2 regions of the Thermobifida alba genome follow, and region 1 is predicted to be linked to the other one. Evidence: riboswitches for the same ligand, from Rfam matches in the RefSeq annotation. Region 1 holds a riboswitch; the other holds the start of a gene.
What was found. A riboswitch is a leader RNA that binds a small molecule or an ion and turns the genes downstream of it on or off. The one in region 1 is predicted to bind cobalamin.
Positions count from the first base shown of each region.

Region 2: it holds a riboswitch for cobalamin, as region 1 does, so the genes downstream of both, metE (5-methyltetrahydropteroyltriglutamate--homocysteine S-methyltransferase) here and cobN (cobaltochelatase subunit CobN) in region 1, are expected to answer to the same signal.

Region 1 is NZ_CP051627.1:4,338,878-4,346,296, reverse strand. It holds gene FOF52_RS19415 (ABC transporter ATP-binding protein) at 1-167, shown strand, start outside; gene FOF52_RS19410 ((2Fe-2S) ferredoxin domain-containing protein) at 164-907, shown strand; gene cobF (precorrin-6A synthase (deacetylating)) at 915-1,706, opposite strand; gene cobN (cobaltochelatase subunit CobN) at 1,703-5,323, opposite strand; cobalamin riboswitch at 5,430-5,623, opposite strand; gene cobG (precorrin-3B synthase) at 5,658-6,830, shown strand; gene FOF52_RS19390 (precorrin-8X methylmutase) at 6,827-7,419, shown strand, end outside.
Region 2 is NZ_CP051627.1:3,720,919-3,728,337, forward strand. It holds gene FOF52_RS16485 (hypothetical protein) at 94-471, opposite strand; gene FOF52_RS16490 (GntR family transcriptional regulator) at 907-1,686, opposite strand; gene FOF52_RS16495 (NUDIX hydrolase) at 1,705-2,172, shown strand; cobalamin riboswitch at 2,887-3,107, shown strand; gene metE (5-methyltetrahydropteroyltriglutamate--homocysteine S-methyltransferase) at 3,259-5,577, shown strand; gene FOF52_RS16505 (YciI family protein) at 5,814-6,236, shown strand; gene FOF52_RS16510 (RNA polymerase sigma factor) at 6,233-7,419, shown strand, end outside.

The DNA.
Region 1 (7,419 bases):
TGCTGCACCGCGGACGCGTGGTCGCCGAGGGAACGCCGCGGCAGGTCCTCACGCCCGCCCTGCTGGGCGAGGTCTACGGGGTGGAGGCGGTGGTGGACGACCACCCCGCCACCGGCGGTCCGCTCGTGGTGATGTGCGGCGCGGCCAGAGAGAAGGAGGAGGGATGAGCGCACCGGAGTGGATTCTCCTCACTGCCCCCGGCGACCTGGCCGTTGACCAGGAGGAGGTGCTCCGGCCACTGGCGGAGCGGCTCGCGGAGCGCTTCCCCGGCGTCCGCGTCCGCACCGCGCTGCTGCTGGGGAACGGGCCGACCGTCACGGAGGTGCTGGACGAGGCCGCCGCCGCGGGGGTGGCGGCCGTGACGGTCGTACACCCGCAGACGGTGGAGGACCGGGCGACCGCCGCGTGGCTGCGCCGGGTGGTCAGCCACTGGCTGCGGGAGGCGGACCCCGAGCGGGTGCCGCTGGTCCGGCTGGCACCGCCGCTGACGGGCGTGTCCGTGCTCGCCGACGCGGTGGGGCGGGCGGTCGAGGAAGCGGCGGAGTTCCCCGCGACGGGCGCGCCGCTGCTGTCGCCGGCGTGGCTGGCCCCACCCGACTTCACCCGCCACCTGCTGCTGTGCCGGGGGCCGCGCTGCTGTGCGCTGGGCGCGGAACGGGTCCACGTGGAACTGGTCCGCGCCGTGGAGCGGCACGGCGCGGCCGAGGACGACCACGTGCTCCTCACCCGCACCGGCTGCCTGTTCCCGTGCACGAACGGCCCGGTCGGCGTGGTCTACCCGGACGGCGTCTGGTACCGGCTGGCCGATGCGGACACCGTCGACCGGGTCGTCCGCGACCACCTCGTCGGGGGTGTGCCGGTCGCCGACGCCGCGTTCGCCCGCCGGCCGTCGGGGCCCGGGGAGTGAGCCGGGGTCAGTCCGCAGCGGCCCGGCGCAGCAGGTAGGTGTCCATCACCCAGCCCCGGGCCGCGCGGGCCCGCTCCCGGGCGGCCCGGACGGCGTCGAGGACCTCGCCGAGCCGTCCCGCCACCAGCTCCTCGTGTTCGGTGCCGAGGTTGGCCCCCCACCACAGGTCCCAGGCGTCACCGTCCAGGTCGGCGCAGGCCAGACCGCCGTCGAGCATCACCACCAGGTTGTCGGCACCGGAGGCGACGTCGGCGGCCAACCGCCGGCCGGTGGTCACCGTGACCGGGCCGCCGATACGGTTGAGCACCAGCCGGTGCCGGGCCGCGAGCAGCTGGACGCTGCTCACCCCGGGGATTACCCGGTAGTCCAGGTCCACCCCGCCGACGGTGCGGATCTGCTCCACCACCCGGATCGTGCTGTCGTAAAGGCTCGGGTCGCCCCACACCAGGAAGCCGACGGTGTTGCCGGGCCGGGTGTGCTCGACGACGGCGCGCGCGTAGGCGCGGGCCCGGGCGGCGTGCCAGTCCCGGACCTCCGCACCGTAGACGCGGTCGGTCGCGGGGGCGCGGTCGCGGGGCGGGTCGGGCACCGTGACGACCCGGTAGCCGTCTCCGGTGATGTGGCGGCGGCAGATCTCCTCCCGCAGCGCCACCAGGTCCCCGGTGCCCGCCCGGCCGGCCTCCGCCTCCTTGTCGGCGACGAGGAAGACGTCGACCTCGTTGAGGGCGTGCACCGCCTCGACGGTGAGCTGGTCGGGGCCGCCCGGTCCGATACCGATGAGCAGGGCCCTGCGGGTCATGGGCGGCCCGTCCCCCGGTCCTCCAGGTCACCCTCGACGTCCAGGTAGACCTGGCGCAGCGCGTCCATCGTCGCCGGGTCGGGCTCCTCCCACAGGCCGCGGTCGGCGGCCTCGGAGAGCCGCTCCACGATGCCGCGCAGCGCCCACGGGTTGGCCTCGCGCAGGAACTCCTGGTTCTCGGCGTCCAGCACGTAGGTCTGGGCGAGCGTCTCGTACATCCAGTCGGCGACCACCCCGGCGGTCGCGTCGTAGCCGAACAGGTAGTCGACGGTTGCCGCCAGTTCGAACGCGCCCTTGTAGCCGTGCCGGCGCATCGCCGCCAACCAGCGGGGGTTGACCACGCGGGACCGGAACACGCGGGCGGTCTCCTCCCGCAGCGACCGGGTGCGCACCCGGTCGGGGGTGGTGGAGTCGCCGATGTAGGCCTTCGGGTCGGCGCCGGTGAGGGCGCGCACGGTGGCGACCATGCCGCCGTGGTACTGGAAGTAGTCGTCGGAGTCGGCGATGTCGTGCTCGCGGGTGTCGGTGTTCTTCGCGGCCACCGCGATCCGCCGGTAGTTGGCGCGCATGTCCTCCGCGGCGGGTTCGCCGTGCAGGTCGCGGCCGTAGGCGAAACCGCCCCACGCGGTGTAGACCTCGGCGAGGTCGGCGTCGGTGCGCCAGTTACCGGAGTCGACGAGCTGGAGGAGTCCCGCGCCGTAGGAGCCGGGCGCGGAACCGAAGATCCGCCGCACCGCGCGGTCGGCGTCGCTGTGCTCGGCGAGGTCGGCGCGCACGTGGGCGCGCACGTAGTTGTCCTCGTCCGCTTCGTCCAGCTCCGCGACCATGCGGAAGGCGTCGTCGAGCATCGCGACGACGTGCGGGAAGGCGTCCCGGAAGAACCCGGAGATGCGGACGGTGACGTCGATGCGGGGACGGCCCAGCTCCTCCAGCGGGACGACGGCCAACTCCCGCACGCGGCGGGACTCCTCGTCCCACTCGGGGCGCACCCCGATGAGCGCCAGCACCTCGGCGATGTCGTCGCCGGAGGTGCGCATGGCCGAGGTGCCCCACACCGACAGGCCCACCGAACGCGGGTACTCGCCGGTCTCGGCCCGGTACCGGTCGATCAGGGCGTCGGCCAGCGCGGCCCCCGTCTCGTAGGCGAGGCGGCTGGGCACGGCGCGCGGGTCGACGGTGTAGAAGTTGCGGCCGGTCGGCAGCACGTTGACCAGGCCGCGCAGCGGCGACCCGGACGGCCCCGCCGGAATGTAGCCGCCGTCCAGGGCGTGCAGCACGGCGTCGAGCTCCTGGCCGGTCCCGGCCAGGCGCGGCACGACCTCCTCGGCCGCGAACCGCAGGACACGGACGACGTCGGGCGCGGTCTCCCCGAGCCGGTCGGCGACGGCGCGGGCCGCCTCCGGGGCCCAGCCGGCCTCTTCCATGCCCTCCACCAGGGCGCGGGCGCGCGCCTCGGCCGCGTCGACCTCGGCGAGGTCCCCGGTGTCGCCGTCCAGGCCAAGCGCGCGGCGCAGCCCCGGAACCGCCCCGGCCTTCCCGCTCCACACCTGGGAGGCGCGCAGGATCGCCAGCACCAGGTTGACCCGGGCCTCCCCGGTGGGCGCCTCACCCAGCACGTGCAGTCCGTCGCGGATCTGCGCGTCCTTGACCTCGCACAGCCAGCCGTCGACGTGCAGCAGGAAGTCGTCGAACTCGGCGTCGTGCGGGCGTTCGGACAGGCCCAGGTCGTGGTCGAGTTTCGCGGCCTGGATCAGGGTCCAGATGCGGGCGCGGATCGCGGGCAGTTTCGCCGGATCCATCGCGGCGATGTTGGCGTGCTCGTCGAGGAGCTGCTCCAGTTTGGCGATGTCGCCGTAGGATTCGGCGCGCGCCATCGGCGGGACGAGGTGGTCGACGATGGTGGCGTGGGCGCGCCGCTTGGCCTGCGCGCCCTCCCCCGGGTCGTTGACCAGGAACGGGTAGACCAGCGGCAGCGAGCCGACGGCCGCGTCGGTGGCGCACGCCGCGGACAGTGCGGCGTTCTTACCGGGCAGCCACTCCAAGGAGCCGTGTTTGCCGAGGTGGATGATGGCGTGCGCGCCGAAGCCGCGTTCCAGCCACCGGTAGGCGGCCAGGTAGTGGTGCGGCGGCGGCAGGTCGGGGTCGTGGTAGATCGCCACCGGGTTCTCTCCGAAGCCGCGCGGCGGTTGGATCATCAGCACCACGTTGCCCGCCTGGAGGGTGGCCAGCACGATGTCGCCGTCGTCGACGAAGAGCGTGCCGGGCGGCTCCCCCCAGTGTTCGGCCATCGCGTCGGTGAGTTCGGCGGGCAGGTCAGCGATCCACTCGCGGTAGCGTTCGGCGGGGATGCGGACCGGGTTGCCCGCCATCTGCTCGGCGGTCAGCCACTCCTCGTCCTGGCCCCCGGCTTCGATGAGCGCGTGGATGAGCGCGTTGCCCGCCTCGGTGTCGTCGGCGAGGTCCAGCCCGGGCAGTCCGTCGCCCAGGTCGTACCCGGCGTCGCGCAGGGCCCGCAGCAGCCGCACCGCCGAGACGGGAGTGTCCAGGCCCACAGCGTTACCGACGCGGGAGTGCTTGGTGGGGTAGGCCGACAGCACGACCGCGATGCGGCGCTGCGCCGGAGGGGTGTGGCGCAGGCGGGCGTGGGCGACGGCGATGCCGGCGACGCGGCGGCACCGTTCGGGGTCGGTGACGTAGTGGGGCAGGCCCTCGTCGTCGAACTCCTTGAAGGAGAACGGCACGGTGATGATGCGGCCGTCGAACTCGGGGACGGCGATCTGGGAGGCGGAGTCCAGGGGGGAGGTGCCGTCGTCGGAGGCCGCCCACTGGTCGCGCCCCCAGGTCAGGCAGAGCGCCTGGAGGATCGGGATGTCAAGCCGCGCCAGTTCGCCGACGTCCCACGCCTCGTCGTCGCCTCCGGCCGAGGCCGCGGCCGGGCGGGTCCCCCCGGCGGCCAGCACGGTGACCACCAGTGCGTCGAGGGTGCCGAGTGTGGCGAGGAGGTCCGCGGGTGCGCCGCGCAGCGAGGAGCAGTAGAGGGGGACCGCGACGGCTTCGCCGGTGGCGTCGACGGCGTCGGCCAGGTCGTGCACGAAACGGGTGTTTCCGCTGGCCTGGTGGGCGCGGTAGTACAGGATGCCGACCCGGGGCAGTCCGTCGCGCTCCGGGGCGGGCCGCTCCGACAGGCCCCACTCGGGCAGTTCGGTCGGCGGGTCGAAGCCCTCACCGCCCAGCAGCACGGTGTCGCTGAGAAACGCGTGCAGCGCGGCGAGGTTGGCGGGACCACCATAGGCCAGGTACCGGTGGGCCTCGGCGGCGGTGCCGAGGGGCACGGTGGAGTGGCTCATCAGCTCCGCGTCGGGGGTCTGCTCGCCGCCGAGCACCACGACGGGCACGCCATGCGCCAGGACCCGGTCGAGGCCCTCCTGCCAGGAGCGGACGGACCCGAGGATGCGCACGACCACCAGGTCGGCGCCGTGGAGGAGCGCGTCGAGCGAGCCGGGGCCGTCGCCCGTGACGTCGAGCCGCGACGGGTTGCCCCAGACGTAGTCCGCGCCGCTGGCACGGGCCGACAGCAGGTCGGTGTCGGAAGTGGAGAGCAGCGCTACGCAAGGCATCGGCGACCCGCCTGAAAGCCGATGGCCGGAAAAGGCGGCGGGGACGCCGAGGGCGGCGCGGGTCGCGGAACGGCACAGGCCATGGTCGATGTCTCCAAAACCCTCGTGGACATGACGTGCCGTGGCCGGTCTCCTGGCTGACGAGTCACCGCCGGCGGGCCGACCTTCCCGGGTGGTCACCCAGTGGTCCCCGGGGTGGTCTCCCAACCCGGGTGAGGCCCGACGACTCCTCGATCACAGTGGCGAGGGCCGCGCCGGTTTCGCACCGGCTTCCCGTTCACCACGGCCCGCCCACCTTAGCGCACCAGTTGAGGGCGTATGCAACCATGTGCCGGTGTTCGACCCACAACCACCCGACCGCTGTCCCGGCGTGCTGCGGCCGCATCTGGCGGCCGACGGCGCGCTGCTGCGGATCCGTGTCCCCGGAGGCCGGACCGACCGCCGCGGACTGGCCGCGCTCAGCCGGATCGCGGCCGAATTCGGCGACGGCGACCTCCATCTGACCTCGCGCGGAAATGTGCAGATCAGGGGAATTCCCACTACGGCCGGAGAACAGATTCCGGACGAATTGCCGGACGCTGTGGCGGCCGCCGGATTCCTGCCGTCCCCCGCCCACGAGCGGGTGCGCAACATCGTCGCCTCGCCGCTTTCCGGAATGGTCGGCGGACGTATGGACGTGCGTCCCGTGGTCGCCGACCTGGACCGGGCGCTGTGCGCCGATCCGCGTCTGGCAGAACTGCCGGGGCGGTTCCTGTTCGGCCTCGACGACGGCCGCGCCGACCTCGCCGACATGCCCTGTGACCTGGGTGCACGAGCGATCGACGGGAAGTCGGCGCAGGTGCGGGTCGGTGCCTTGCCCGGTCCCGTGGTGGCGGGCGCGGACATCGTCACGGCACTGACCGCGCTGGCCCACCGGTTTCTCGACGTGCGCGGGGACCGGTGGAATGTGCACCGGCTCCCCGGGAAAGGCCGGGAGCTGCTCGACGGAAAGGAATTCCCGGAAAGGACCGGAGACCCCGCCGGGTCCGGCGGACCGGGAGCCGTGGAACGGCGGCGCAGCGAACTCCACGGCATTCTCCGCATCGCGGGATCCGCGACCGCGGTGGCGGGTTCGGTGCCGCTGGGCGTTCTCACCCCGCCCCTGCAGCGGGCGCTCGCCGACGCGGCCGACGCGGACTCGGGCACGGTCGTCCTCACCCCGTGGCGGGGCGTGGTCGTCGCCGGAATCCCCGCGGACCGCGTCGAGCGCGTCGCGGCCTCGCTCACCGAGGCGGGACTAGTCCTGGACCCGGATTCCCCGTGGAGCCGGGTCAGCGCCTGCGTCGGCTCCCCGGGTTGCGCGAAGAGCCGGGGCGACACCCGGTCGCACGCGGCCGGCCTGGTCCGACGCCTCACCACCTCCGACGTCCGCGACGACGGACGCCCCGTCCACGTCGCCGGATGCGAGCGCGCCTGCGGCGCCCCGCACACGCCCCACACCCTCGTCCTGCTCGGGAGGACCACGTGACACCGCATTCCGACAGCCGCACCCCCCTGGCTCCGCCGCCCCGCCGCTACGACTATGAGACCGATGGCGCCGCCATCTACGCGCGGTCCTTCGCCACCATCCGGGCCGAGGCCGACCTGTCCGGCTTCGACGCCGACGCCGAGAAGGTCGCCGTCCGCATGATCCACGCCTGCGGGCAGCCGGACCTCAGCCGTGACCTGGTCATCCACCCGGACCTCGTCGCGGCGGCCCGGGGCGCGCTGCGCGCCGGGGCGCCGATCCTCACCGACGCGCGCATGGTGGCCTCGGGGGTGACACGGTCGCGGCTGCCCGCCGACAACGAGGTGCTGTGCATGCTGCGCGACCCCCGCGTCCCGGAACTCGCCGCGAAGTGGCGCACCACCCAGTCGGCGGCGGCGGTGTCACTGTGGGCGGACCGCCTGGAGGGCGCGGTCGTCGCGATCGGCAACGCCCCCACCGCCCTGTTCCACCTGCTGGAGATGATCGACGCGGGCGCGCCCCGGCCGGCCGCGATCATCGGCGTCCCCGTCGGGTTCGTCGGCTCCGCCGAATCCAAGGAAGCCCTGGTCGCGCACCCGGCAGGCATCCC
Region 2 (7,419 bases), 620 kb from region 1:
TTGGTCCATCGCTCGTTTGGTCAAGTTTACCTGCGAACTTGATCCAAGTTGATCTAACCCACTCGCGTTTATGACTCTGTGCCTCGACAAGCGTCAGAGGGCTTGCCAGTCCACCGCGCGTTCCACCGTGTAGACCTGCAGACTGTCCACAGTAGCCCCGCAGGTCGCGCGCCGTTCCATGTCGACCAAGGCACGAGCGACCAGCACCGCATCATCACGTGCTGCTTCGTCACCAGACGACAGGATCGGAGAGACAACCTGGCGGACGTGGTAGCACGACGCTCCGTCGACTTCGTGCCACAAGCCCACGATGTAGGTCGCCCTGAGCCGTCGTAAGGCTATGGCCTTGGGCAAGGCGCACTGATAACGCCTGACCACACGTTCACCGTTCGACTGGGTGAACTCCGCCTCGTAGGTGATGGATCGCCAGTCCTCAGCGACGACACGAACCCGCGCTTCCCCTGGACGCATTCATTCCCCCCGACAACTCCGGTCTTGGCTCTGAGGCCCATACCTGGTCACGACTGAGGAAGTTGGGCGATCCCCGTCACCGCAACACACCCTTTCCTCGACACGCGGAGCAAGAGACGACGCGCGTCAACGGCTTGCGGGTGGTGGACGAACGTACGACGACCAGTCGTCGAGGGCGGACGGTCTTCCAGCCACGACCCCGGCAGGCCCGGCAGTGTTGCGGAGCGGAGGCAGTCACGGAATTGCTCCTCGGGGGACTGTGGTGGTGCCCTTTGCCAAGGGATCGAGGGCACCACCACACCAGCAAACCCAGAAAGCAGCTCATCAACATGAGATGAGCTCATCTACTCATGTACATGAGTTGCATGGACAAGGGTGCCCCACCTATGTACATAAGTCAATCCTCCTGAGGGGAAGGAGAAGAGAACCCGCCGGTTAGTCCGTCGCAGGAATCCGGTAGTCGAGCACGAACTGATCAGCTGCCATGATCGTGTCGCAGACCTCCACCACGCGTCCTGTCGTGGTCACCGCGTTGCGGGTGAGGTGGATGACCGGGGAGCCGGGACTCAGTCTCAGCGCGGTCGCCTCCTGCTTGGTCGCGATACGCGCTCGAATGGTCTCGGTGTACTCCGCGAACTCGTGCCCGTGGTCCTCCAGTCGCGCGTAGATACCGCCGCCACCCGGATTCTCCTCGAACAGCTCGGGGATGTCCCGAGCCACGTCCCACGGCAGATACGACGTCGCTTCCTCGGTCGGGGTCCCGTCACTGAAGTACAGGCGGCGCCGGGCCAGTACCTTGGCCCCTTCCTCCACACCCAGGCGGTCGGCGATCTCCTGTGGAGCAGGAACCGGACCGATCGAGAGCACCTGGACTGTGGGCTTCACTCCCGCCTGTTCGGTCTCCGCGATGTAGGCGGCCTTGCCGGCCCGCCGGTGCGAACGCCGGAAGCGATCCGAGGACTTGCGTGTCACCGGAGGACGCGACTTCACAAACGAGCCCTTGCCCTGGTAGGTCACCACCAGGCCAGCCGTGCGCAGTTCTGCGACGGCCTTGCGGACCGTTCCCGAGGAGACGCCGTAACGCTCCATCAGCGCCGCCTCGCTGGGGATCTCCTCACCCGGAGCCAGACGGTCGGACTTGATCTGCTCCTCGATGTCGTCAGCGATCTGGAGGTACATCGGCTTCGCCGACCTTGCCCCTACTGTGCTCGCCATAGTCCTTGGGTACCTCCTATGCTCCTGTACATGGGTAACAGCACCGGAGAGGCCCCGTCAACGCCGCTGCATTCAGTGTCAGTGGCGGGAGCCGTCATCCGAGACGACGGGCGGTTTCTGGCCATCCGCCGCCGGGACAACGGAACGTGGGAACTTCCCGGCGGCGTCCTGGAGCTGGACGAGACCCCCGAGGACGGCGTCGTCCGCGAAGTGCGGGAAGAGACTGGCGTCCTGGTGAAAGTGGACCGCCTGACCGGCGTCTACAAGAACATGGCTCGCGGAATCGTCGCCCTGGTCTTCCGCTGCCACCCCTCCGGAGGCCGGGAGCACCCTTCCTCGGAGTCGACCGCCGTCGCCTGGCTCACCCCCGAAGAAGTGAAGGAACGGATGACCGAGGTCTACTCGGTCCGCCTCCTCGACGCCCTGGACAGCGACGCACCCCACGTCCGCGCCCACGACGGCAAACACCTCCACCGAGCACGCTAGTCAGAGACTTCGCCTTCCGGCATCGACTGCCGAATCTGGCTGTATGGGATCAAGGCGACGGCGCTGCGCGCCGTCGCGGCGTCTGGGGGTGGCCCCGGCTGCGGGCTGCCGCCCGGTCCGGGGCCACCCCCAGACGGCTCCTGATTCCGCTTGCCGCAGGCGACCGCCCACCGGCCGTAGTCACCGAGCCGTGGTTCCTGACGTCCTCGGTTCCCGTGGCACTCGATCGCGCGACTCTGCCTGTCTGTGGCTGAGGACTCCGGCGCGATCGAGCACCACGACCGAGGACCGTGGTCGCCCGCCGCTGTGGTTGCCGAAATCCCGGGTGGCGCAGGGCTGACCCGATCCCGTAGCGTCGCCGCCCCCGTGCTAACACGGCTGCTAACAACGGCTCCGAACAGGGCTGGACAGCTCCGGAATCATCGCCCTCCCTGAAAGGCGTCCACCCAGCTCAGACACCGTTTCTGGACCTCCACGGACATCCCGCACACGACTACGGATCAGAAGGTTGGGGGTTCGAGTCCCTCCGAGTGCGCCAGCTGAGACCAGCAAGATCAAGGCCCTGACCTGCGGGAACGCAGCGACAGGGCCTTTGTCGTGGGTGCGGGACAGGAAGCGCACGGTGATCTTGTCCCTGGTGCCCTTTTCGGCTTCCCCGATGGCACTGAGGACAAGATCATCGGACCAGCGTGCACCGGCCCCGCACCGACCCCCTAGGCTGGGGGCCGCGGTGGTTCGCCCTGTCCGCCAGACAGGAGCGTCGCAAGAGGGAACCCGGTGGGATTCCGGGACTGCCCCGCAGCGGTGAGCGGGAACGACCGCCGTCACACGCACTGGGCCCGGGGAAACGGGTCTGGGAAGCGACGGCCAGTAGGCGCCTCGTACCACGAGGTGTGCCCGCAAGTCCGAAGACCTGCCACTGCCCGCGCACGGACCGCCGTGTGCGGAAGTTTCGGTGACTCCGAGGGCGGGTCGGCGTACACACGAGCGGAGGACGTACCCCCGTACGTCCGCCCCGCAGACCTTTCCTTCGTGCCTCCCCCGTCCCGGGGTCGCCGCCGAGAGCAGCTCGCGAAGGAGAGTGCTGTGACAGCCAAGGCCACGGCAGCGGCGGCACGCGCCACCGTGTACGGCTACCCCCGCCAGGGGCCGAACCGGGAACTGAAGAGGGCGGTCGAAGGCTACTGGGCGGGCCGTGTCACCGCCGGTGCGCTCCACCGCACCGCAGCGGAGATCCGCCGCGCCAACTGGCGGCAACTGGCCGAAGCCGGTGTCCACGAGGTCCCCACCGGCGACTTCTCGTACTACGACCACGTGCTGGACACCACCGTCATGGTCGGTGCGGTCCCCCGGCGCCACCGCGCCGCCGTGGCCGCCGACCCGCTGGACGGCTACTTCGCGATGGCCCGGGGCAGCCAGGACGCGGCACCGCTGGAGATGACCAAGTGGTTCGACACCAACTACCACTACCTGGTGCCGGAACTGGGCCCCGACACGGTCTTCACCGCTGATTCCACCCGGCAGGTCGCCGAATTCGCCGAGGCCCGGGAGTTGGGGCTCACCGCCCGTCCCGTCCTGGTCGGCCCGGTCACCTACCTGCTCCTCGCCAAGCCCGGGCCGGACGTCGCCGCGGGCTTCGCCCCGCTGAGCCTCCTGGACCGGCTGCTTCCCGTCTACGCGGAGGTGCTCGCCGACCTGCGGGCCGCGGGCGCCGAGTGGGTGCAACTGGACGAGCCCGCCCTCGTCCAGGACCGGTCCCCGGCCGAACTGGACGCCGCCGCGGCAGCCTACCGCATGCTGGGCGAACTCTCCGACCGGCCGAAACTGCTGGTCGCCTCGTACTTCGACCGGCTCGGGGAGGCGCTTCCGGTCCTCGCCGCCTCCCCGGTAGAGGGCCTGGCCGTGGACTTCACCGGCCCCGCGGCAGCCAACCTCGACGGCCTCGCCGCGATCGGCGGACTGCCCGGCAAACGCCTGGTCGCGGGCGTCGTCGACGGCCGCAACGTGTGGGTCGACAACCTGGAGAAGTCGCTGGCCACGCTGGCCACGCTCCTCGGTCTGGCCGACCGGGTGGACGTGGCCGCCTCCTGCTCCCTGCTGCACGTCCCGCTCGACGTCTCGGCGGAGCACGGCATCGACCCGCAGATCGCCCGCTGGCTGGCCTTCGCCCGGCAGAAGACCAGAGAGGTCGTCGTCCTGGCCCGGGGCCTGTCCCACGGCACCGGAGCCGTCGCCGGGGAACTCGCCGCCAACCGCGCCCATCTGGCCTCCCGTGCGGCCTCACCCGTCACCCGCGATCCAGCCGTCCGCGCCCGCTGTGCCGCTGTCACCGAAGCCACCGCGCGCCGCACCCAGCCGTACCCCGAACGGGCCGCGGCCCAGCGCGACCGCCTGAAGCTGCCGCCGCTGCCCACGACCACGATCGGCTCCTTCCCGCAGACCGCCGAACTGCGCTCCGCGCGGGCGGACCTGCGGGCCGGGCGGATCGACACGGCGGCCTACGAGCAGCGCATCGCCGACGAGATCCGCGCGGTGGTCGCCTTCCAGGAGGAGGTCGGACTGGACGTCCTGGTGCACGGCGAACCCGAACGCAACGACATGGTGCAGTACTTCGCCGAGCAGCTCACCGGCTACCTGACCACCCAGCACGGCTGGGTCCAGTCGTACGGCACCCGCTACGTCCGCCCGCCGATCCTCGTCGGCGACGTCTCCCGCAGCGCTCCGATGACCGTGCGCTGGACGACGTACGCCCAGTCGCTCACCGACCGCCCGGTCAAGGGCATGCTCACCGGACCGGTGACGATGCTCGCCTGGTCCTTCGTCCGCGACGACCAGCCGCTCGCGGAGACCGCCCGCCAGGTCGCGCTGGCCCTGCGGGACGAGGTCGCCGACCTGGAAGCGGCGGGCGCCGCGGTGATCCAGGTCGACGAACCCGCGCTGCGGGAGGCACTGCCGCTGCGCGGCGCCGACCGTCCGGCCTACCTCGCCTGGGCCACCGAGGCGTTCCGGATCGCTACCAGCGCGGTCCGCCCCGACACCCAGATCCACACCCACATGTGCTACGCCGAGTTCGGCGACGTCGTCGAAGCCATCGACGCCCTGGACGCCGACGTCATCAGCCTGGAGGCGGCCCGCTCCCACATGCGGATCGCCGACGAGCTCGCCTCGTACGGCTACCCGCGCGAGGCCGGTCCCGGGGTGTACGACATCCACTCCCCGCGGGTGCCGGACACCGCCGAGATGGCGGCTCTGCTGCGCAGGGGCCTGGAGGCGCTCCCCGCCGAACGACTGTGGGTCAACCCGGACTGCGGCCTGAAGACGCGGGACTGGCCGGAGGTCCGCGCCTCGCTGGAGAACCTGGTGACGGCGGCCCGGGAGGTCCGCTCCCCGTCGGCACGACCGTGACGGCATGACCGCGGTGCCCGGGGCCGGACTTCGGAAGGTCCGGCCCCGGGCACCGCTCCCGACGGTCCGCTGCCCGGTCACCGCCCGGGGCCTCCGGCCGGCGGCGGTCACGCATGAACGCACGGACCGGTGGGATCGCGGAAAAATTTCTCGACCGGTGTCGATCGGGGCGGTGCCCGTTCGACGCAGGGGGTAGAGGGACACGGACAGCGGTTCCCCCGACACCGGGAGAGACGATGAAGTACATGCTCATCATGCGCGCCACCGACGAGGCCGTGCAGGCGTCCAAGGAGCGGGACTTCGAAGAGGTCATCAACGAGATGGGCGCCTACAACGAGGCGATGGTCAAGGCGGGCGTGCTGCTGGCCGGGGAGGGCCTGGCCGACGCGGCCGAGGGGGCCGTCGTCGACTTCGACGCCGAGGAGCCCCTGGTCACCGACGGGCCCTACGGCGAGACCCACGAGCTGTTCAACGGCTTCTGGATCATCCAGGCTGCCAGCCGGGAGGAGGCCGTGGAGTGGGCGAAGCGCGCCCCGCTGGGCCCCGGCACCAAGCTGGAGGTGCGGCGGGTCAACGAGATGGAGGACTTCGCCGACTACGCCGACAACGAGTACATCAAGAAGGAAGCCGGGTGGCGCCAGGAACTCAGCACCCGGTGACCGGGACGACCGAGCCTACCCGGGCGGCAGACCCGCACCGCACCATCGAAGCCGTCTGGCGGATCGAGGGGGCGCGCGTGGTCGCCGCACTGGCCCGGATGACCGGCGACGTCGGCCTCGCCGAAGAACTGGCGCAGGAAGCGGTCGTCGAGGCGCTTCAGTCGTGGCCGGAGCAGGGCGTTCCGCGCAATGCGGGCGCCTGGCTCACGGCCGTGGCCAAGCGCCGCGCCGTCGACGTCTGGCGGCGCCGCGAACGCCTCGACGAGCGGTACCGCGCGATCGCCCGCGACCTCGACGAGACCGGCGAGGACGAGTGGCAGCCGATCGACGACGACATGCTGCGACTGGTGTTCACGGCGTGCCACCCGGCGCTGTCGCGTCAGGCGCAGATCGTGTTGACCCTCCGGGTCGTCGGGGGTCTCACCACGGCCGAGATCGCCCGGATGCTGCTCGTGCCGGTCGCCACCGTCCAGGCGCGCATCACCCGGGCGAAGAAGACCCTGGCGGCCGCCCGGGTGAGGTTCGAGGCACCGGATCCGAACGAGTGGGGTGAGCGGCTGGGCGCGGTCCTCGGCGTGGTCTACCTCGTCTTCACCGAGGGGTACGCGGCGACGTCGGGGGACCGCTGGATTCGCGCGGACCTCGCGAACGAGGCGCTCCGGTTGGGGCGTGTCCTCGCCGGTCTGCTGCCCCGGGAGCCGGAGGTGCACGGACTGGTCGCCCTCATGGAGTTGCAGGCGTCCCGGTTCGCGGCGCGCCTCCGCCCCGACGGTTCCCCGATCCTGCTGGCCGACCAGGACCGCACCCGGTGGGACCACGCGCAGATCGCCCGCGGCCGGGCCGCGTTGCGGCGGGCCGCGGCCACCGGCCGGGGCCTGGGGCCGTACGGGCTGCAGGCGGCCATCGCCGAGTGCCACGCGGTGGCGCCCAGCGTGGCGGAGACCGACTGGTCCACGATCGTGCTGCTGTACGAGGCGCTGGGGCGGATCGCGCCCAGCCCGGTGGTGGAACTCAACCGCGCGGTCGCGGTGTCGATGGCCGCGGGCCCCGCGGACGCGCTGCGACTCGTCGACCGACTCGCCGACGAGAAGGCGCTCCAGGGCTCCCACCTGCTGCCGAGTGTGCGCGGCGAACTGCTGGCCCGACTGGGCCGCACCGACGAGGCGCGCGCCGAACTGCTCTC